4 regions of the Sinorhizobium sp. RAC02 genome follow, and region 3 is predicted to be linked to each of the others. Evidence: predicted binding sites of a transcription regulator. Region 3 holds the regulator's gene; each other region holds the start of a gene.
What was found. Region 3 encodes LexA, which represses DNA repair genes until DNA is damaged. Its sites were predicted from a motif close to TGTTCNNNNTGTGTTCNG; they were not measured.
Positions count from the first base shown of each region.

Region 1: a site for LexA is predicted at 1,712-1,729, ahead of parE (DNA topoisomerase IV subunit B). Genes of this name have one in related genera too.
Region 2: a site for LexA is predicted at 4,241-4,258, ahead of BSY16_RS13715 (DNA recombination protein RmuC). Genes of this name have one in related genera too.
Region 4: a site for LexA is predicted at 2,746-2,763, ahead of BSY16_RS11305 (dehydrogenase). Genes of this name have one in related genera too.

Region 1 is NZ_CP016450.1:1,101,428-1,106,727, forward strand. Features, by position in the region: gene parE (DNA topoisomerase IV subunit B) at 1-1,707, opposite strand, end outside; gene BSY16_RS05230 (alpha/beta hydrolase) at 2,014-2,898, shown strand; gene tpiA (triose-phosphate isomerase) at 2,950-3,720, shown strand; gene secG (preprotein translocase subunit SecG) at 3,843-4,328, shown strand; gene pyrG (CTP synthase) at 4,477-5,300, shown strand, end outside.
Region 2 is NZ_CP016450.1:2,852,083-2,857,382, reverse strand. Features, by position in the region: gene BSY16_RS13725 (methyl-accepting chemotaxis protein) at 1-1,788, opposite strand, end outside; gene BSY16_RS13720 (ribokinase) at 2,072-2,971, opposite strand; gene BSY16_RS13715 (DNA recombination protein RmuC) at 3,015-4,208, opposite strand; gene def (peptide deformylase) at 4,332-4,856, shown strand; gene fmt (methionyl-tRNA formyltransferase) at 4,899-5,300, shown strand, end outside.
Region 3 is NZ_CP016450.1:1,271,153-1,276,452, forward strand. Features, by position in the region: gene gltA (citrate synthase) at 1-666, opposite strand, end outside; gene BSY16_RS06040 (ComEC/Rec2 family competence protein) at 974-3,421, shown strand; gene lexA (transcriptional repressor LexA) at 3,522-4,244, opposite strand; tRNA gene BSY16_RS06050 (tRNA-Lys) at 4,545-4,620, opposite strand; gene BSY16_RS06055 (cytochrome c biogenesis CcdA family protein) at 4,847-5,300, shown strand, end outside.
Region 4 is NZ_CP016450.1:2,353,277-2,358,576, forward strand. Features, by position in the region: gene BSY16_RS11290 (DUF4062 domain-containing protein) at 1-787, opposite strand, end outside; gene BSY16_RS11295 (hypothetical protein) at 1,298-1,609, shown strand; gene BSY16_RS11300 (SANT/Myb-like DNA-binding domain-containing protein) at 1,860-2,555, opposite strand; gene BSY16_RS11305 (dehydrogenase) at 2,839-3,036, shown strand; gene BSY16_RS11310 (hypothetical protein) at 3,042-3,305, shown strand; gene BSY16_RS11315 (hypothetical protein) at 3,302-3,634, shown strand; gene BSY16_RS11320 (hypothetical protein) at 3,618-3,860, shown strand; gene BSY16_RS11325 (calcium-binding protein) at 4,082-5,300, shown strand, end outside.

The DNA of each region.
Region 1 (5,300 bases), 170 kb from region 3:
GATGAGGTCCGGCATTTCCTTGTAGAAGAAGGTGATGAGCAACGAGGCGATGTGCGCGCCGTCGACGTCGGCATCGGTCATGACGACGACGCGCTCGTAGCGCAGGTCCTCTTCGCGGTATTTCGAGCGGGTACCACAGCCGAGCGCCTGTATCAGATCGGAAATCTGCTGGTTGGCGCTGAGCTTTTCGCGGCCGGCGCTGGCGACGTTGAGAATCTTGCCACGCAGCGGGAGAATGGCCTGGTTGGCACGGTTGCGTGCCTGTTTTGCCGAGCCACCGGCCGAATCACCCTCGACGATGAAGAGTTCGGCGCCTTCGGCGGAGTTCTGCGAGCAGTCGGCGAGTTTGCCGGGCAGGCGGAGCTTGCGCACCGCCGTCTTGCGGCTGACTTCCTTCTCCTTGCGGCGACGCAGGCGCTCTTCCGCGCGTTCAATCACCCATTCGAGCAGCTTTGCCGCTTCACCCGGATTGTCGGCGAGGTAGTGGTCGAAGGGGTCGCGCAGCGCATTCTCGACGATGCGCTGGGCTTCGACGGAGGCAAGCTTGTCCTTGGTCTGGCCGACGAATTCCGGCTCGCGGATGAAGACGGAGAGCATGCCGACGGCCGAGATCATCACGTCGTCGGTGGTGATGCCCGCCGCCCGCTTGTTCTGTGTCAGTTCGGCGTAGTTCTTCAGGCCCTTGGTGAGCGCAATGCGCAGACCGGCCTCGTGCGTGCCGCCGTCAGCCGTCGGGATCGTGTTGCAATAGGAATGGATCAGCGAATCGCCACCATACCAGGTGACTGCCCATTCGAGCGAACCGTGGCCGCCCGACTTTTCGCTCTTGCCGGCAAAAATCTCGCGGGTGACGGTGTAGTCCTTGCCAAGCGTTGCCTGGAGATAGTCCTTCAGGCCGCCGGGGAAATGGAAGACGGCCTTTTCCGGTGTTTCAGAGCCTTCCGGCAGCAGTGACGGATCGCAGCTCCAGCGGATTTCGACACCGCCGAAAAGATAGGCTTTCGAGCGGGCCATGCGGAAGACGCGGCCGGGATCGAAACGGGCATGCGCGCCGAAGATTTCCGGGTCGGGATGGAAGCGCACCTTCGTGCCGCGACGGTTGTGCACGTCGCCAAGCTCTTCCAGGCCGCCGACCGGCTTGCCGCGCGAAAAACGCTGGCGGTAGAGTTTCTTGTTGCGGGCGACCTCGACCTCGAGATGGTCGGACAGCGCATTGACCACCGAGACGCCGACGCCGTGCAGGCCGCCCGAGGTCTCGTAGGCCTTGCCGTCGAACTTGCCGCCGGCGTGCAGTACGGTGAGGATGACTTCGAGCGTCGACTTGCCCGGCATCTGCGGGTGGTTCTCCACCGGGATGCCGCGGCCGTTGTCGGTGACCGTCAAAAAGCCTTCGGCGTCGAGGTTGACGTCGATGAAGTTGGCATGGCCGGCAACCGCTTCGTCCATAGAGTTGTCGATGACTTCGGCGAACAGGTGGTGCAGCGCCTTCTCATCCGTGCCGCCGATATACATGCCGGGGCGCATGCGCACGGGCTCGAGGCCTTCGAGCACGCGGATCGCCGAGGCATCGTAGCCGCCCGAGCCTTCGCTGATGGGCTGCCGTGGCTCGCGTGCAGGCGCGGTCACCGTCGGCGTTTCGGCCGGAGCGGCAGGCTGCTTGGCGGGCGTGGAGGGTATATTGGCGAAAAGATCGTTGTCGTCTTGCATGGGCTGTTCAGAGTTTGTTCCGTTTGCCAGTTCTCCCGTCGATCCGGGTGGATCGGGGTTTGGCGAAAATAAGTTCATCGGCGAATCACCAACGACTCTGCCAGATTCCGTGGGGTTTCGCGATGACAGACTGGCGAATAACCGGCTGAATCCGGTCTGCCACCCTGTCTGATTTTCCGCCGCATCGTGCGACGCCGAGCGATTCCACCCGGCGGCACATGCGCGAAGCCTCGCCAACCGCTTGCCGAGGATTGCGTTGCGCGTGGGCGGATGGCAAGTATCGCCACCGCAAGGGAGCGCCAGTTCATGCCTCAGTCCACAGTTCATTGCTTTCGCCGGCTGGTTCTGGCGGCGCTGTTCGCCGGAATGGCCGTGCAGGACGCGGCCGCACTGACGCTCGATGCCTGGAAGGATGCGCTGTTTACCTATGGCGATGTGGTGGAAACGTCGGATGACGGGGCGCTTCGCGTTGTCGACTACCAGGAACTGCGCGACATCAACGGCCGCGATCAGGTGCCGGAGCGTCGTGTAAAGGCCGCCTATGTGTCGACGGCGGTAAAGAAAGCGCAACAGAACGCAACGATCGATACACCGGCAGGGCCGATCGACGTTTCGATGACGGGCAAGGGCGAGGGGGCGGCCTTCAGCGTCATCTTCATCCATGGCCGCGGCGGCGATCGCCGGCTCGGCAGCAACGACTGGAATTTCGGCGGCAATTTCAACCGGCTGAAGAACCTCGCGGTGCGTGGTGGCGGCGTCTATTATGCGCCGAGCGTGCCGTCTTTCGATGACGCGGGTGCGGCGCGCGTTTCGGGCCTCATCCTCACCGCCAAGGCGCTCTCGCCGAATGCGCCGGTCATTCTCGCCTGCGCCTCGATGGGCAGTTTCATCTGCGCCCGCGTCGCGCGCGATCCGGTAGCGGTCAAAAGCCTTGCCGGCATGGTGCTGATGGGTGGCGCGGCGGATGGCGACTATGCGAAGACGCCGGCCTTCAAGGCGAAGCTGCCGGTCTATTTCACCCACGGCGACAGCGACAGTGTCTATGCCGCCAATGACCAGATCACCGTGTTCCGCAAGCTGCGCAAGGCCGGTGTACCGGCGCGCTTCGTGCTGTTCCAGACCGGCGGCCACGGCACGCCCGTGCGCATGACGGACTGGCGGGAAACGCTCAACTGGCTGTTTGCGCAATAGGCTTCGATTTGCTACGCCGCAAGCGACCGATTTTATGGATAGGGAGGCCTCATGACACCGGACGTAACCCCGCTTGTTGCCGGGAACTGGAAGATGAACGGCACGCGTGCATCGCTCGACCAGATCAAGGCGATGGCCGAAGGCGTGAAGGGGCCGCTCTCTGAGAAGGTCGAGGCGCTGATCTGCCCGCCGGCGACGCTGCTCTATGTGGCGACCGCACTCTGCGACGACAGCCCGCTTCTGATCGGTGCGCAGGACTGCCATGAAAAGGCATCCGGCGCGCACACGGGTGACGTTTCGGCGGAAATGATCGCCGACTGCTTCGGCACCCACGTCATCGTGGGGCATTCCGAGCGCCGCACCGACCACAAGGAAAGCGATGCACTGATCCGTGCCAAGGCCGAGATCGCCCACGAAAACGACCTCGTCGCCATCGTCTGCATCGGCGAAACCGGGGACGAGCGCAAGGACGGCAAGACGCTGGACGTGCTGAAGACCCAGCTTGACGGCTCCGTGCCGGACGCCGCGACGGCGGAAAACACCGTCATCGCCTATGAACCGGTCTGGGCGATCGGCACGGGTCTGACGCCGACGGCGGCAGACGTGGAAGAGGCGCACGCCTTCATGCGCGCCGAACTGACGGCCCGTTTTGCCGGCGAGGGCGCCAAGATGCGCATTCTCTATGGCGGCTCGGTAAAGCCCGGCAACGCCAGGGAGCTGATGGGGGTCGCCAATGTCGATGGCGCGCTGATCGGCGGCGCAAGCTTGAAATCGGACGACTTCCTTGCCATCTACCGGGCATACGAAGAGCTCACAGCCTGAAGCTTGTTTCGCCTGCCTGCAAAAGGGCAGGTGGATTGACTGGTAGGGCTTGGAATGGTGCGCGGCTTGGTATATTGAGCCGCAAACCTGAAATTTGGGCCGTCTGGCCGGGATCCTGAAACATGCAGACCATTTTGCTCGTCATCTATCTCATGGTCGTCGTCGCGCTGATCGGCGTCGTGCTGATCCAGCGCTCTGAAGGCGGCGGCCTCGGCATCGGCGGCGGCTCCGGCTTCATGTCGGCGCGCGGCACGGCCAATGCCCTGACGCGCACCACGGCCATCCTCGCCACGCTGTTCTTCGTTCTGGCGCTTGGTATGGGCATCATCGCACGCTACGAGACGCAGCCGACCGACATTCTCGACCGTATCCCGGGCACGACCGGCACGGGCGGCGTTCTTGACGCGCTCGGCGGCGGCGAACAGAGCCAGGGCACGCAGAACAACCAGACGCCTGCGACGACCGGCACCGACGCCGTTCCGACCGAAGGTGGCGCGGCAACCGGAACCGGCACCGGCACTGGCAATACGCCCACCACGACCGGCACCGGTACGACGGGCGGCGCAACGGGCACGGAACAGAATTCCGGCGTCCCGAGCGGCCAGTAAGCTGCAAGGACTAAAAGACAAACCGGCCGGTTGGCGAAACCCAACCGGCCTTCTTCTTGTGTAAAACGCCGATTGCGCCTTCCGAAATCACGCCCAAGGTGATTTTTCGGTGGCGGAATCGATTTTGAAAAGGTATTCGGTGACTCCCATGGCGCGATATGTATTCATCACAGGCGGCGTGGTTTCTTCCCTCGGAAAAGGCATCGCTGCCGCTGCACTCGGAGCTCTCCTTCAGGCTCGCGGTTACCGCGTTCGCCTCCGGAAGCTAGACCCCTATCTCAATGTCGATCCGGGCACCATGAGCCCGACGCAGCACGGCGAGGTGTTCGTCACAGACGACGGTGCGGAAACCGACCTCGACCTCGGCCACTATGAGCGCTTTACCGGGCGTTCGGCCACGAAGACCGACAACATCACCACTGGTCGCATCTACAAGAACATCATCGACAAGGAACGCCGCGGCGACTATCTCGGCGCGACCGTGCAGGTCATCCCGCACGTTACCAACGAAATCAAGAACTTCGTCACCGATGGCAACGAAGACTACGATTTCGTTATCTGTGAGATCGGCGGCACGGTGGGCGACATCGAGGCCATGCCCTTCATCGAGGCGATCCGCCAGCTTGGCAACGATCTGCCGCGCGGCACGGCCGTCTATGTCCACCTGACGCTGATGCCCTACATTCCGGCTGCTGGCGAGCTCAAGACCAAGCCGACGCAGCACTCCGTCAAGGAGCTGCAGGCCATGGGCATCCATCCGGACATCCTGCTGGTGCGTGCCGACCGGGAAATCCCGGAAGCCGAGCGCAAGAAGCTCTCGCTGTTCTGCAACGTGCGCCAGACCGCCGTGATCCAGGCGCTCGATGTTGCGTCGATCTACGACGTGCCGCTCGCCTACCACAAGGAAGGCCTGGACGACGAGGTGCTCGCCGCCTTCGGCATCGAGCCGGCGCCGAAGCCGCGTCTCGAAGC
Region 2 (5,300 bases), 1.6 Mb from region 3:
ACGCGCGGCTTCCACGCCGGCATTCAGCGCCAAGAGGTTGGTCTGGAAGGCTATGTCGTCGATCACGCCGATGATGTTGGAGATTTCGCGCGACGAATGTTCGATGCCATGCATGGCAGCGATCGCCTTGTGCACCACTTCGCCGGACTTGCTGGCATCCTGGCTCGCCGTATCCACCGACTTGGCGGCGACGCGGGCATTTTCCGCGCTGGAATTGACCTGCGAGGTGAGCTGGTCGAGGGCAGCGGCGGTCTCTTCCAGGCTTGCTGCCTGTTGTTCGGTGCGATGCGAAAGATCGGCCGCGCCCTTGGAGATTTCGCCGGTGCCGCCGCCGATATTGCCGATCGACGTATTGACCGTCTGGATCGTCTCTTCGAGGCTGGCAATCGCCGAGTTGAAGTCGGTCTTGAGTTTGCCGTACTCGCCGGGGAAGTCACCGGAGAGACGGAAGGTCAGGTTGCCGGAGGAAAGCTGGGCCAGGCCATCGCCGAGGCGGGCAACGATATCGCGCTGGAGGGCGTTCGATTCCGCGCGCTCGGCTTCCGAACGATTGCGCTCGGCCTCGGTCATCTGGCGCTGGCTGCTGGCTTCGGCTTCCAGGCGTTTCGTGTCGGCGAGCTGGTGGCGGAAACCCTCGAGCGCCTTGGCGACCGAGCCGGTTTCGTCCGAGCGCTGCTGGCCGGCGATCGGCTGGGTATAGACGCCGTTGCTGAGCGTCGCCACGTCGCTGACCAGGCCGGCAAGCGGCTTCTGCACGAAGAAGCGTACGGCGAGGTAAAGGCCGGCCAGCACGGCGCCGAGCACGATCAGGCCGCCGATGATCATCACATAGGTCTGGTCGTTGACCGGCGCATTGATCGCGCTGTGCGGCACGTCGACGAGAACCGCCCAGGTCGTGTTGATGTCCGGCAGGGCGAACGGATAGACGACCCGGTCAAAGGAGGCGAGTTCGTCGAATGAAAGATCCTTGATGTGGCCGACCTTGCCGGTGGCAAGTGCATCCTTGACGATCTCATGGCCCTGGCCGTCATAGTCTTTCATGAGGAGTTCGACTGTCGGTGCGACGATCCACTTGCCGGTCTGCGAGACCAGCATGACGCGGCCTTCGCCGAAGGGCTTCAGCTGGCTGAGTTTCTCGTAGAGCGTCTTCAGCGAGACGTCGACGCCGGTGACGCCGATCATCTTGCCGCCCACACTGACCGGATAGGCGATGGAGGCCATGGTCAGGCCTTCGCCGGTCGAGGTTTCGGCATAGGGTGAGCTCATGGCACCCTTGCCGCTCTTGGCAGCCAGTGCGTACCATTCCGCCTTGTAGTCGGATTCGAAGGTCGACAGCGTGATCGAGCCGTCCTTGCGCTTCGTCCAGTAGGGGTTGAACGAGCCGTCCTTGAAGGTGCCGCTTTCCAGCTGCTCCGGCGTCTCGCGCGACTTGCCGTCGAAGGCGTTCGGCTCTTCCGCAAACCAGCTGCCGAGGGCAAAACTGTTCTTGTCGGTGTTCGCCTTGATGATGTTGACCACAGCCTTGCGGTCCAGCAGGCCGTTGGCATGTCCCTGTTCGATCACGCCGCCCATGGCGCGGGCGGCGCCTGCAAGCGCGCCGATATCGGCGGCGATATCGGATGCAATCGCCTTCGCCTCCGTGTCGGCAGCGGTATAGACGAGATCGGAGACGCGGGTCTGGGTCTCGGAGATCAGAACGGTGTTGGACGCGAGCATCACCAGGGCGATCGTGCCGCCGGTTACAGCGATGAGCTTCGTCGCGAGTGACTTGGCCTGGAACTTGAACATGAAATCCTCACGATGAGAAACGTCCGCGGCGACCGGCCGCGATAGGGCAGATTCATTTGCGGGATCTCCATCATGGAGGGCGGGGCGCGCGACCAGCGCCAGAGACGGCCCGGCCCTGAACAGGCCGGTGTCTGAGATTTCAGTAACCGATAAAATATTAATAAAGAACCAAGTTTTGCGGCGACATATCAGTCTCAACAGACTGAATTATCAGGCATCGCAAGCAAAGCGACGCCTGATATGCCATTTGCGAAACGGCGGCTGGTCGCTGCTGTGTCGCGTTCTAGACCTTGGCGTCGACAGCGGCAGCGAAGGGGATGGAGGGCTGGGCGCCCGGCTTGAGGCAGGCGAGGGAGCCCGCGACCGCCGCACGGCGCAACGCCTCCTTGAAACCGAGCCCGGCATCGAGCGAGGCGGCAAGGTAGCCGCAGAACGTGTCACCGGCACCGACCGTATCGACCGGTTCGATGGCAAGGCCCGCCGCGCGAAAAATATCATTCTTGCGGATGGCGATCACGCCGTCGGCGCCGAGCGTCACGATGATCGTCTGGCCGCTTTCGGCATGCAGCGCGCGCATGGTCGCCTCGCGCGCCTCATCGGAGAGTTCCCCCTTGCCGACGAAAAGGTCGAATTCCGTCTCGTTGGCAACAAGGATATCCGCCATCGCGCCGAGGCGCTTCGCATCGGCGCCGAAGGGCGCGATGTTGATGATCGAGGTGACGCCCTTCTGCTTTGCGCTGACAAGGGCCGCCTCGATGGCGGCGTTGGGGATTTCGAACTGCAGCATCAGGTAGTCGCCGCGCGACATAGCGCCAACGGTGCGCTTTGCGTCCTCATCCGTGACCGTGCCATTGGCGCCGGGCACGACGACGATGACATTTTCGCCATCGTCGGCAACGAGGATATGCGCGGTGCCGGTCGCTTCGGCTGCGGAGCGCACGGAGTTGAGGTCGACGGCGGCATCGGCAAGCAGCGCCAGCGCCTGGCTCGCCAGCCGGTCATCGCCGACGGCACCCGCCATGCGAACCATGGAGCCTGCGCGCCGCGCCGCGAGCGCCTGGTTGGCGCCCTTGCCGCCGGCGGCCGTGGTGAAGCTGCTGCCGACCACGGTTTCACCCGGCTTCGGCAGGCGGTCTGGCGTGGCGATGAGGTCCATGTTGATGGAGCCGAAGACGGTGATCATGAGAGTGCCCCTTGTCGTTTCCGCCGGACACTGCCCGAGGCGGTCAGTCTTCGTCAACTACTCTCAGGCGTAACGGCCCACTTCGGCTCTCGACTGCCTTCTCCAATGGCTCGGAAGGGGCTGTAACCGTCTCGAATTCCATGTCGCCGATGCGCACGCCGCGCCGTGTCAGCTTCTCCGTAGAGGTGAGAATCAGGTCAACATCCTTCTGCGCGGACGTGAAGTGACCATGCAGCTTTCGCACCCGGTCGTCGAGCCGCGTCAAATCGTCCATCAGGCGCGCGACCTCGCCCTGGATGACATGGGCCTGCTCACGCATGCGCTGGTCTTTTAGTAGCGCCTGCAGCACCTGCACGGAAAGCATCAGCAGCGAAGGCGAGACGATGACGATGCGCGCCCGGTGTGCCCGCTGCACGACGGCCTCGAAATGTTCGTGGATGCTGGCGAAGATCGATTCCGACGGTACGAAGAGGAAGGCGGTGTCCTGCGTCTCGCCGGCAACCAGGTATTTTTCGGCGATATCGCGGATATGGGTTTCCATGTCGCGGCGGAATTGCTGGGCGGCAACCTTGGCGGCCTCCGGCGGTCGCCCGTCCGACATGGCGTTCCAGGCCTCCAGCGGGAACTTGGCGTCGACCACCAGCGGCGGCTGGCCGTTCGGCATGCGGATGGTGCAGTCGGGGCGCACGCCGTTGGAAAGCTGCGCCTGGAACTGATAGGCACCGTGCGGCAGCGCGTCGGCGATGATCGTCTCCATGCGCGATTGCCCGAAGGCACCGCGCGTCTGCTTGTTGGACAGGATCGCCTGAAGCCCGACGACGTCCTTCGCCAGCGACTGGATATTGGTCTGCGCCGTATCGATGACGGCGAGCCGCTCCTGCAGGCGGCGCAGGTTCTCATGCGTCGAGCGCGTCTGCTCGGAAATCGACTGGCCGAGCCGCTGCGTCAGTCCGTCGAGACGCGTATTGAGCGCCTGGTTCGTTTCAGACTGTTTGGCACCAAAAACCTCCGCCATGGCGCCGACGCGCCCCTGCATCTCGGTCTGCGCCCTGATAAGTTCGGCAAAGCGCAGCTCCGCCATCATCGCCGCTTCTCGCTGACGCGCCTGGCTGCGGCGGGCAGAGAGGAGGCCAAAACCGCCCAGAAGAACCGCGGCGAGCAGCACGAGAGCGGGGCCTGGGCCGCCGAGCCGGGCGAGGAGCGAGGACAGCAACATGTCAAAGGTCGGGTCGATCATGCCGCGACCATATCACGGTTTGCAGCGGAAACCAGATCATAACGTGAACAAATCGCCAGGCGGGGCGGCATGTGCCCAGCCAAATCCGATTGAAAGCGCAAAAAAACCGCGCTAAGGAGGCGCATGACCATCAAGCCGCTGATTATCCTTCCCGATCCGATCCTCCGCGAGGTCTCGAAGCCTATCGAGACCATCGACAGCGAGGTGAAGAAGCTCGCCGACGACATGCTGGAAACCATGTACGATGCGCCAGGCATCGGGCTTGCCGCCATCCAGATCGGCGTCGCGCGCCGCATGCTCGTGCTCGATGTCTCGAAGGACGGCGAAGACAAGACGCCGCTCGTCTTCATCAATCCGGAAGTCGTCTCCGCGTCGGATGCGCGCTCGGTCTATGAGGAAGGCTGCCTGTCGATCCCGGATTATTATGCCGAAGTCGAGCGCCCCGCCATCATCACGGTTAAGCACCTCGACCGTGACGGCAAGGAACAGCTGACGCAGGCCGAAGGCCTGCTCGCGACCTGCCTACAGCACGAGATCGACCACCTCAACGGCGTGCTGTTCATCGACCATATTTCCAAGCTGAAGCGCGAGATGGTGATCCGCAAGTTCACTAAGGCGGCCAAGATGCGCGGCAGCAAGGCGCTCTGAGCGGGCAACGTCCGCTTCCATTCCTCTTACGGAGGCTGACCGATGGCCCTTCGCATCATCTTCATGGGCACGCCGGATTTCTCCGTCCCGACGCTGGCGGCGCTTGCCGAGGCCGGTTACGAGATCGTCGCGGTCTATTCGCAACCGCCGCGCCCGGCCGGCCGCCGCGGCCTCGAACTGGTGAAATCACCGGTGCACCAGAAAGCCGAGCAACTCGGCATTCCCGTCTTCACGCCGGTCAATTTTCGCGAAGAGGCCGATCGTGACGCCTTCCGTGCGCTGAAGGCGGATGTGGCGGTCGTCGTCGCCTATGGCCTGCTTCTGCCGGAGGCCATCCTCGCCGGCACGCGGCTCGGTTGCTACAATGGCCATGCGTCGCTTTTGCCGCGCTGGCGTGGTGCGGCCCCCATCCAGCGGGCGATCATGGCGGGCGACACGGAAACC
Region 3 (5,300 bases):
GCGGTCCATGGCGCGCGCCAGAACCGGGTTCGCCACATAGTCTTCGCACGGCACGGCAAAACACATGCGCAGGAAGTTCGACGCATAGTCGAGGTCGTTCTTCGGGTAAACGAAGGGCTGGCCAATATGGTATTTGTAGGCCATGGCGGCGATCGTCGGCATCTTGGCGATCATGCGCAGCGACGCAACCATGCGCTGGTGCGGATCAGTGATGTCCGTCGAGTCGTGATAGAATGCCGACAGCGCGCCGACACAGCCGCACATGACGGCCATCGGATGCGCGTCGCGGCGGAAGCCGGTAAAGAAGCGCGACATCTGCTCGTGCACCATGGTGTGGTGCGTGACGCGGTAGTCGAAATCATCCTTCTGCGTCTTGGTCGGCAATTCGCCGTACAACAGCAGGTAGCAGGCTTCGAGGAAATCGCCGTGTTCGGCCAGCTGCTCGATCGGATACCCGCGATGCAGCAGAACGCCTTCGTCGCCATCGATATAGGTGATCTTCGATTCGCACGAGGCAGTGGAGGTGAAGCCGGGATCGTAGGTGAAGGTGCCGGTATTCTTGTACAGCGTGCCGATGTCGATCACATCGGGGCCGATCGTACCGGATCGCGTCGGCAAGTCCACCGTCTTGCCACCGACTGACACACCCGCGCTAGTTCCTGTCATAACGATCCTCCGTTGTTTCCAATGGTGGCACGAAGCTGTGCCGTATCCATGAACATGCTCGTTTTGCTAACCCATTTGTCCGATGCTGCCAAGCAATACGAAAGGCAAATTGTGCATTGCGAAAACAGGTTTTCCGGCAACGCAATATCTACCCTTTCCATGAAGTTGCAAGCAACTTTTGAGAGTGCTTTCCACGATGCGGAGGGCGCATCCCTTATGCCTGACTTAGCACTTTCGGCATGTACTGCAGATTGAAGATTTCTCCATTCGATTGCACAATGCCAGTGGGAACGGGTGGGGCCGAGCCATGGGCAGGATCGACATCGCGGAACGACGGACGGCGTCCGAGGCTGATGCCTGGCACGGCGTGCCCACCGACGATTCCCGAGAGCTCGCGCCGCTCGACAAGCCGCGCCGGCCGGCTTTTGTTCTTCTCCTGCGTGCCATCGGCCGCCTGCGCGAACGCCTTGCCGGACGGCAAACGGTGGCAGCCGCCTTTGCCGAGGAACGCGCACACGGCCATTTCCTCCTTTTCGTTCCCGTCTTCCTCGGCACGGGCGCCGCGCTCTGGTTTTCCGCAGCGTTGGATCCGTCGCCCTATGCGTTGATCCTGCTTGTCTGTGCGGCGCTCTGGCCCGCCTTGCGGCTGCGGCATCGTGAAAGCCTCGTGGCGCTCGCGGCGGGGGCTGCATTCCTCGTTCCGCTCGGTATGCTGCTTGCGGCCGGAGAAACCGCCCGCCTTGGCACCGTCATCCTGGATGCGCCGGTGACCACGGAGGTGAGGGGGCGCGTCCTGTCTCGCGAGAGCGACGACCGCGGTGCAGTCCGCTATCGCATTGCGCTCGAAACGACGCGCGAGCCCACCCTGAAGCGCGCACCCGACGTGGTGACACTGCTTGCCCGAAGCCGGCATGAGCCGATCGCCATCGGCGGCGGCATTGGGGGACGCGCACGCCTTGGCCCGCCGTCCGGTCCCGCATTGGCCGGGCTCAACGACTTCACCTTGGATGCCTATTTCGCCGGCACCGGCGCCGTTGGCTACTTTTACAGCGCGCCGACCACCGTGACGACAAACGCGCCCGGCCTCTACGACAGAATACGGCAACGGATCGCCGCCTGGAGAAACAACCTCACCGAGCATATTCGGGGCCGCATCGGCGGCGATGCGGGGGCCATTGCCGCGGCCCTTGTCACTGCCGAGCAGCGAGCAATTGGCGACGACACGGTGGAAGCGCTGCGACAGGCGGGCCTTGCCCATGTCCTTGCCATTTCCGGGCTGAACATGGTGCTCGCCGCCGGAACCTTCCTCGTCGGTGCGCGCATGCTGATGGCGCTGATACCGGGTTTTGCCGAGCGCTACCCCGCGAAGAAGTTCGCGGCCGTCGGCGCCCTGGTTATGGTGACGCTCTATATTCTCGTTTCGGGTGGCGCGATTTCGGCCGTGCGCTCCTGGATCATGATCTGCGTGATGCTCGTCGCCGTGTTGTTCGGGCGCGCGGCCATCAGCCTGCGCAACGTGGCGATCTCGGCCATCCTCATCCTGCTGGTCACGCCCTCTGCCGTGACGAATCCCGGTTTTCAGATGTCCTATGCCGCAACGCTGGGCCTCGTGGCCGGCTACGCCGCGTGGCGCGAGCGTCCGATCCAGCGCGAAAGCCGGGGAGGGCCGTTTGCGCTGTTCGGCGGCGCTGCCGGCCGCTTCATCGGCGGGCTCATCCTCTCCTCGCTGATCGGCGGCTTTGCGACGCTGGTCTACTCCATTGGCCATTTTCACCGAATCCCAGCCTATGGGCTTGCCGGCAACCTGCTGGCCATGCCGGTGATCAGCACCATCGTCATGCCCTTCGGTCTGATCGCCGTGCTTTTGATGCCCTTTGGCCTCGATGCCATTCCCTTCGCGATCATGGGCAAAGGCATCGAGTGGATGATCACGCTGTCGACATGGGTAGCCGGCTGGAAGGGCGAGATCGTCACCGGCCGCATCCCTGCAACCGCCTTCTTGCTCATCGGCATCGGCAGCGGCCTCGTCTGCCTCCTGCGCACCCGACTGCGCCATGCCGGCACGCTTCTCGTCGTCGTCGGAATCCTTGTCGCCTGCTGGCCCGCTGGAGGCACAAGGCCGGAGATTCTCGTGTCGGAAGATGGCCGCCTGGTCGCCATTCTGCGTGGCGAGAAAGCAGCGACCAACCGCGCACGGCCACCGGATTTCATCTATGCGCAATGGCGGCGCGCCCTTCGCCTCGAAACACTGCTGAAACCCGAGCTACGCAAGACGAGCGGCCTGACAGTCAACATCGAGAAGGAGGACCCTGCCACTACGGCCAGGCAGAAACGACCCCGCCGCGAAGCCGACCGACAGAAGGCCAAGGCGGCCATGGCCGCAGCATTCGATACAGCCCGCACTCACGACAGCTTCATCTGCGAGACAAAAGCCTTCTGTGCCGCCATTTCCCCCAGCGGTTGGCGCATCGTGGCGCTGGAGGACCTCGCCTTCCTCGGTACGGCCTGCGACGGTGCAGACCTCGTCATCGTGCCCGTCGCAATCCGTTTGGAAGCTTGCCGTTCAGGTGCACGCCTCATCACGGTTCGCCATCTGAGGCAAACCGGCGCCCTGGAAATCCAGCCGGCGGCCGATCCCGCAAACTCTGCCCTCTCCGACGCCCTTTTCACCCCGGCTGTTGAAACGCTTCATCGCCCCTGGTCACGACACCGCACCTATGATTGGCGTAGTGGTACCTATGAAGCGAGCGGATGACAGCGCGTCGTGATCTCTCAAGTTCACTCCCCAAGCCTTGGTTTCTCGATGTTTTGCAGGCGTTATTGCTAAACCGCCGCACGCGTTTACGCGACACGCTTTAATGGTAGCGGCGAATAAGCCCGACGAGCTTGCCCTGAATCTTGACGCGGTCCGGTCCGAAAATACGGGTTTCATAGGCCGGATTGGCGGCCTCAAGCGCGATGGATGCGCCCTTGCGGCGGAAGCGCTTCAGCGTCGCTTCCTCGTCATCGACCAGCGCCACGACGATTTCACCGGGATTGGCAGTGTTCGCATTGCGAATGATGACGGTGTCACCGTCGAGGATGCCGGCCTCGATCATCGAATCGCCCTTGACCTCCAGCGCATAATGCTCCCCGCCACCGATCATTTCGGCCGGCACGGTGATTTCATGGGTATTGTTCTGGATCGCCGAGATGGGCACACCCGCGGCGATGCGTCCCATGACCGGCACGGAAACGGAGGAGGGCATGTCTGCCTGGCTCGACGTCCGCTGGGGCGGAGCGGCCGGCACCGGCTGCTTGCCAAGGCTTCCTTCGATGACCGATGGGGAGAAACCGCGCCGCGGCTGAAGGCTGGGCGAATAGGCCTCCGGAAGTTTGATCACTTCTAGGGCGCGGGCGCGGTTTGGCAATCGCCGGATGAAGCCACGCTCTTCAAGCGCCGTGATGAGCCGGTGAATACCCGATTTCGAGGCGAGATCCAGAGCATCCTTCATTTCATCGAACGACGGCGGTATGCCGGATTCCTTCATCCGTTCATGGATGAACAAGAGAAGTTCCTGTTGCTTACGTGTCAACATCGCCGTCCACCCCAGAATCGCGAAACAAATATAGAACATACACTATCTGTTCCATATGTGTTCTGCAAGAGGCCCGCACCTACAGAAGCGTTATGACAGGCAGTGCGCTGAGTAATTGAACGCCTTCGGCGCTTCTTGCCCTTTGTTCTCGGCCGCGGAAGGCGACGCCACAACCTAGCGCATCTCTTGCGAAATGCGAGCCGGTCGAAGCCTTGGTCTTCGCGGGATTACTTGGGACTTTTTTCACCCCATGCGGCAGGCTCGAAAATACTGCAAAAGCCTGGGGGTCAAGGGTTCGAGTGGTGAGCGCGCAGGGATTCGAACCCTGGACCTACTGATTAAAAGTCAGTTGCTCTACCGGCTGAGCTACACGCTCCCAGGCGGTGCGAAGACGCCCCGCGGAAGTGCGCGGAACATAGGCAGGAGGATTTGCCGGGTCAACCCGGAAAATGCGATGAAAAACAGCTTTTGCTGCATTTTGCCGCGTTCTCCAAAAGGTGATTGGCAGGAGAGGGCTTCGGCCGATACTAGGAAGCGCAAATGAAGGAGCGGGCGGGGCGTTTTCGGGCCCGAACCGCTTTCCCGCCGTCGCGGAGTAGCCAGTGTCGATTGCCGATATTTCTCTTCTAAGTGCGCTGCTTGCCGGAGCGCTGTCGTTTCTGTCGCCCTGCGTGCTGCCGCTCGTGCCGCCCTATCTCTGTTATATGGCGGGCATTTCCGTGGATCAGTTTCGCGGCAACGACGCGGTCGCGGTCCGGCGGGATACGCGCGGGGCGGTGCTGCTGGCGGCGTTCTTCTTTACCCTGGGCTTTGCCACGGTTTTCGTGGCGCTGGGCGCCGGGGCGTCGACGATCGGCATGGTGCTGCGCCGGCATCTCGACATCCTGGCGCAGATCGGCGGCGTCATTATCATCCTGATGGGCCTGCATTTTCTGGGATTGCTGCGCATCGGGCTTTTTGCGCGCGAGGCGCGGTTCCAGGGCGGCGGCAAGCCGGCGACGGCATCGGGCGCCTATGTCATGGGACTTGCCTTCGCCTTTGGCTGGACGCCCTGCA
Region 4 (5,300 bases), 1.1 Mb from region 3:
CAACCGTGCGTTCCAGCTCGGCACGGCCGAAGCGGCGTTCAAGCACCGACGCCACATCGGCGAAACGATGGCGCGCAAGGAGGCTCTCGCCATCCGCATCCAGCGAAAGCCGAGATCCGAACAACTCAGTCATGACCGCCGCTGTAGGCAAACCCGAAGAAACTGACACTCCGGCGCCTGCGAAGAGCACAGGGTCGCGGCCGACGAAACCTTCCGGTAGAGGCACCCTCTCGAAAGCAACGCGAGGCCCTCCGGTCAGGAAGCGAGGCCTAGGTCGCGGCCGAGCCGCCATCTCGCGAAGCAACGAGCTCTGAAAAAGGTCGAGCAAAGTGTTGCCGACCTTTCTGCTGAGTTCGTCAATCCAGTCGAACTCCTGTCGAAATCGGCCAGCCTCCCAATCGCCGACCTCACGCCGGAAAGCATCCCGCGCATTCGCGTCATGGGTATCGCGAGGTGAATCGTAGGAAAGGCGCTTGAAGAATGGTAGAATCGGGAGCCTTAATGAGTTCGCATAGTGCGCCTCCATGTGCGTCACCGACTGGCCCTCTCCCCCTCCAGGTCCAGTGGTTGGGATCCAGCCATAGCTCTCGCCGCTCAACAGAATGAAAAGATCAGACGTATCGATCTCAGATCGGATCACATCCCAACTTGAGCGACCATCCGGATTCATGTCCTCGGCGTTAACGGGTTCTAGGTTCAACATTCGTAGGCGCTCGGCCACTGCTCGCCGCGCGTCACCGAGATCCTTCATCGTGCTACTTACGAACACGCGTAACTTGCTGGACAAGCATTTCCTCCTAAGCTGCACATGCTGCCCCCTCGCGCGCCGTGTCACGACAATTAATGACCGGTTTCGGGATCCTCGCCAAGGTGTTTAAATTTCCGAATCGAAGGCGCGAAGCGGCCATCCGCGCGGCGACCGCGGGAACGTAAGCTTCAGCCCGAAAGCGGAAATTATTTCCGCTTCACACCCCGTATTGACTGATGCCCAAAGCCAGGGCACAAAGGTGGCATCCACGGTCGCTCGCGATGGGAAAACAGAGGGAATTTCAGGGCTTTTCTGCTAAACCTCTGAATTCATGTGAGAATCCAGGTTCCCCAGCCAAACACTTCTAGATAAAAATCAATGCGTTAAGTGACGATCCCTCCGGGGAACTCACGCTTTTCTTGTTGCGTCCCGTTGCGCGCCATTTCCCTTGATTTTCAATGATTTCCCGCCACAGTCGGCAAATCCATGCAACATGTACTGCGACATGCGACATGGTTTTCCAACCTGCTGAAAACGGAGAGGCGGAGCATGGCTGAATTATCCGAGGCGATTACGCCCGGTGCGGTGGTCGAAATTCTGGCAGCGCGGGGAGTGGTGATTTCAGAGCGAACGCTACGGGAAAGGGCACGACGAACGGGCGCATGCCGCATCATAGGACGGACGATGTTTTTCATGCCTGATGACCTCAAGCGGCTCATCGATGCGATGAGGCCGCAAGCCGTGGCTGTAGCGCCGCAAATTGGCAGGGCAATCCAGACAACGAAACCAAGTTCCGCTCTTGAGGAGGCTCGTGCGAAGCTTAAGGCACTGAAAGAACAGCAGAGGAGAAAGACTAAGTGATTTCCCCACAATCTGGCCTATCGTCAGGGGAAAACTGATCTTCCTCGCCGCCCGTAAGGAAACTTACTCGAATCCGACATTCAAGCACACCCTCACCAAAGGGTGGATGCTTGCGCTTCAATCACTCACGCATATGGTAGGGTGATTGTGGCTGCAGGGGTAAATCGGAGAAAACCGAATTATCGTGCGCTTACCAAAGGGCGTGCGGGATACCGCAGCTCTCGCGACCGACCGAGCGGCGAGCCTAAACCTATTTCCACTCAGCCTTCACGTCTCCAAATAGCGCGGACACTGCACGGCCTATATCACGGTGGTGGATATGACCTTTGCACCAATTGGCTTTCTTGAAGTACCCCTTACTTCTAATCATCTTATCAAGATCTGGCATGGTGTAGTTCAATTCGCGGCACCGTGCTCGGATTTGGTCAAGCACGACAACACCGGTGGGCTTGAATAATTTTGGGGCGCGACGAATGCCATGACGTTTAGCCAAATCGCCCACTTGATCCCACGTACGGCCCGGCAGAAGCGCCAAAAGTTTCTCCCTGTCTCCCGCAGGGTACAGGCGCCGCACAATCGATAGCTCCTTTGCCGTGTAGGGAGGTCTTTCTTTTACAACCCCCAGAGTTCTCGCGCGAGTGCGACAAGCGGAGTACGTGCGATGAGGCAACTCTGTAAGTATGGCGACGTAGTTTGGATAAAGACGCTTTATAAGTTCATCCTCAACAGCAGACCAAAGCTTGTCGCCACTCATGTTCACCCCCTCCCGCCTCATCTTTTTCCGCGCACGCTCCCCTGAAGCAACATTTCGAGCGAAATAAGCAAGTGACATGATCCGCACCTCCTCGCTGGAGGAGAGCGCAATCGACCCGCTTTTCCAAATCAAAAGAGTCGGTTTTCCTTGTTTTTCACAGGCTGTCTCCTGGGCGTATCCGGCGGTTTCCACGATAACTTGGGGGATTGCCTGAGGGGAGCCCGAGCAATTTCGAGGAGAGCCGTATTGCAAACTAGTGCGCACGACCAAACGATCGTTAGGAGATGCGAGGACAGCATGGGCGTGTGGAAGCACGATGCGAAAGAATGACCTGCCGACCGATCTAGGATTCTTTTTTCCTCCCGTTGACTCAGATTGGGATCGGAACATATTGAGAACATACCGGCGATGCGGCCGCCAATCTGAAACTCAATGACCAATGCCTGCTGTGGCATAGACACAGGAGAACGAAGACGTGCGCCCGCTTGAAAGACAACGAGAAGAGACCAGCGAGATCGACGAGGCGCTGGCTTGGCACGATGGGAACGCCCGCGCTGCAATTGCCACTCTGCTGGCGGATTGCGCTTATTTGCGCTGGCAGCTTGAGCTTGCCGGGCGGGCCTTGAGTCCCGGCTTTACCCGCGGCTGGCGGCCACACACCGACCGGGAGTGAGAAAGGTGGAAACGTTAGGTGAAGCCTGGGAGGCTGGTTGGGCCGTTTCCGCGGTCTGCCATGGCGGCATGATCGATCTCGGCCACAAAAGTCACAAGAAATGCGACTGGAAACATGAACTGGATATGCCGACGCTGCTGGCCGCGAAAGGGCGGAAATTCCCGGTTTGCGACCTTGCAATGAAAGTGCGCTGTCCGCGTTGCGGCATCCTTGGCCTGCGGCTGATGTTTTACGTTCCGAGTGGGCACGACAGGAAGGTGGGAAGATGAGCAGGCGCAAGGGGGAACTGACCAGCGCTGGCATCGACAGCGGATGGCCGCATCAGATTGCGCGGCTGGCCTCGCTCGGGACGATGGAGCAGGGTGATGTCATCGCGAAATTCTGCTCTAGCTTGTCGCTTTGCCCGCGCGGTCACAGCGTCGTTTGGGAAGCCGAATGGCATCGGGTCTATTGCTTTGCCAAGCTGGAGGATGCGGAGGCCTTCCTGGCTCACTTCGGCGGAGAGTGGTTCGATCCCCGCGATCGTGGCCGAGGTCATAAGTGGCACTTTTGGTATAAGGGAAGGGCAAAGGAGAAGCGGAATGGCAGGGGCAGGTAAATTGATCGTGCTCGCAGCATTCACAAAGACTGACGATGGGAAGTTGGTGCCGGCCTTTGATCCGCGCCAGGTCGACACGGAAGAGCGAGCGATTCGCGAAGCGAGGCTCATGGCGAGCCATTATGCCGGCGTGCTGGCGTGGAGCCGCGATGCAGACCCGGCGCTAGGCGATTATGGCCCGCCGTCGATCCTGTTTCAGGCCGGCGAGATTCCAGTGATGGAGTGAGCCGTGGACCGAGAGGAGGCAGGAAGCCCGACGGGTGCTGTGAACGGGAGGGCATCATATGTCTGCTTGGAAGCCAGCAAAAGGAAAGTCCTTCTTGATTTCATCGATCTGTCGCTGCTGATCCGAAAATTGCGAAATGAAGCTTAGGAGCAGGACATTGACGCTCCAAGTCCGATCGGGCAAGTTGATCTTAACGAACAAATGTCGAATGGGTTAGGGCTATGGCAGAATTCTCAGTGTTTGGCGCCGCTGGCGTCGATATGCGAAACATTGATTTCCATTTAATTTATGGCGCAGATTTAGCAGAGTCTGGGCCAGGCGACTACGAATCTGAGTGGCTCAATTTTGTTGACGCGGTGTCTTACCCGGAAATCGCATATGAATTGCGCGGCTGGTTCGTTTACTCTGTCGATGAACTGACACTAGATGTAGATTTTTTGTCGTCGTCGTATGTTTCCTTTATAAGAGCTTCATGGATGGAAACTGATGATGATCTCGATTTCATTGAGGGACTCTACGAGATCAAAGGATTTGAGCTAAACTACACTTATTTCGACGGGAGCATGACGTCCGAGAGTGTGGCCGAGATTATTTTTCAGTACTCTGACAGGATAGACGGTTCTTCAGGTAGTGACTATCTGATGGGGTACGGAGGCCGAGACACGCTGTTTGGCGACGGGGGCAATGACACCCTTAATGGCGGCAGCGGCTCGGACGTCATGCTGGGCGATACTGGGGACGACGTTTACATCGTCGATTCGTATCGGGACGTCGCGTGGGAATACGAGAATGACGGCCTAGATACAGTCAAAAGCTCCGTAAGCTATGAACTCTCAAACAACGTCGAGCGCTTGATCCTTACTGGAATAGAGGACGCGGATGCTACGGGTAATGCTCTTGCGAATTCCCTGGTAGGCAATGTCGCGAACAATGTCCTGGACGGCAAATCTGGTGCCGACACAATGTCCGGCGGCAAGGGCAACGACACCTATGTCCTCGACAACGCCGGCGACGTCGTGATCGAGGCTGCGGGAGGCGGCACGGATTTGGTTAAGTCCTCGGTCAGTTGGACCATGGGCGCCAATGTCGATAAGGTAGCCCTGATCGGTTCAGCGAACATCAGCGCCGCCGGAAATACCCTCAACAACACCATGCTCGGGAACACCGGCAACAATTCCCTCAACGGCGGCGCAGGCAACGACGCGATCGGTGGTGGCAACGGCAATGATAAGCTCTACGGCGGGCTCGGCAACGATATGCTCACGGGCGGAGCAGGCAAAGACACTTTCGTTTTCCATACTGCTCTGAACGCGAGCACAAACATCGACAAGATCACGGACTTCAGTCGTGCCGATGACGTGATGCAGATCGACAATGCGCTCTTTCTCGGCCTTGCGGCCGGCCAATTGGCGTCAAGCATGTTCAAGGATGTCACGCTGG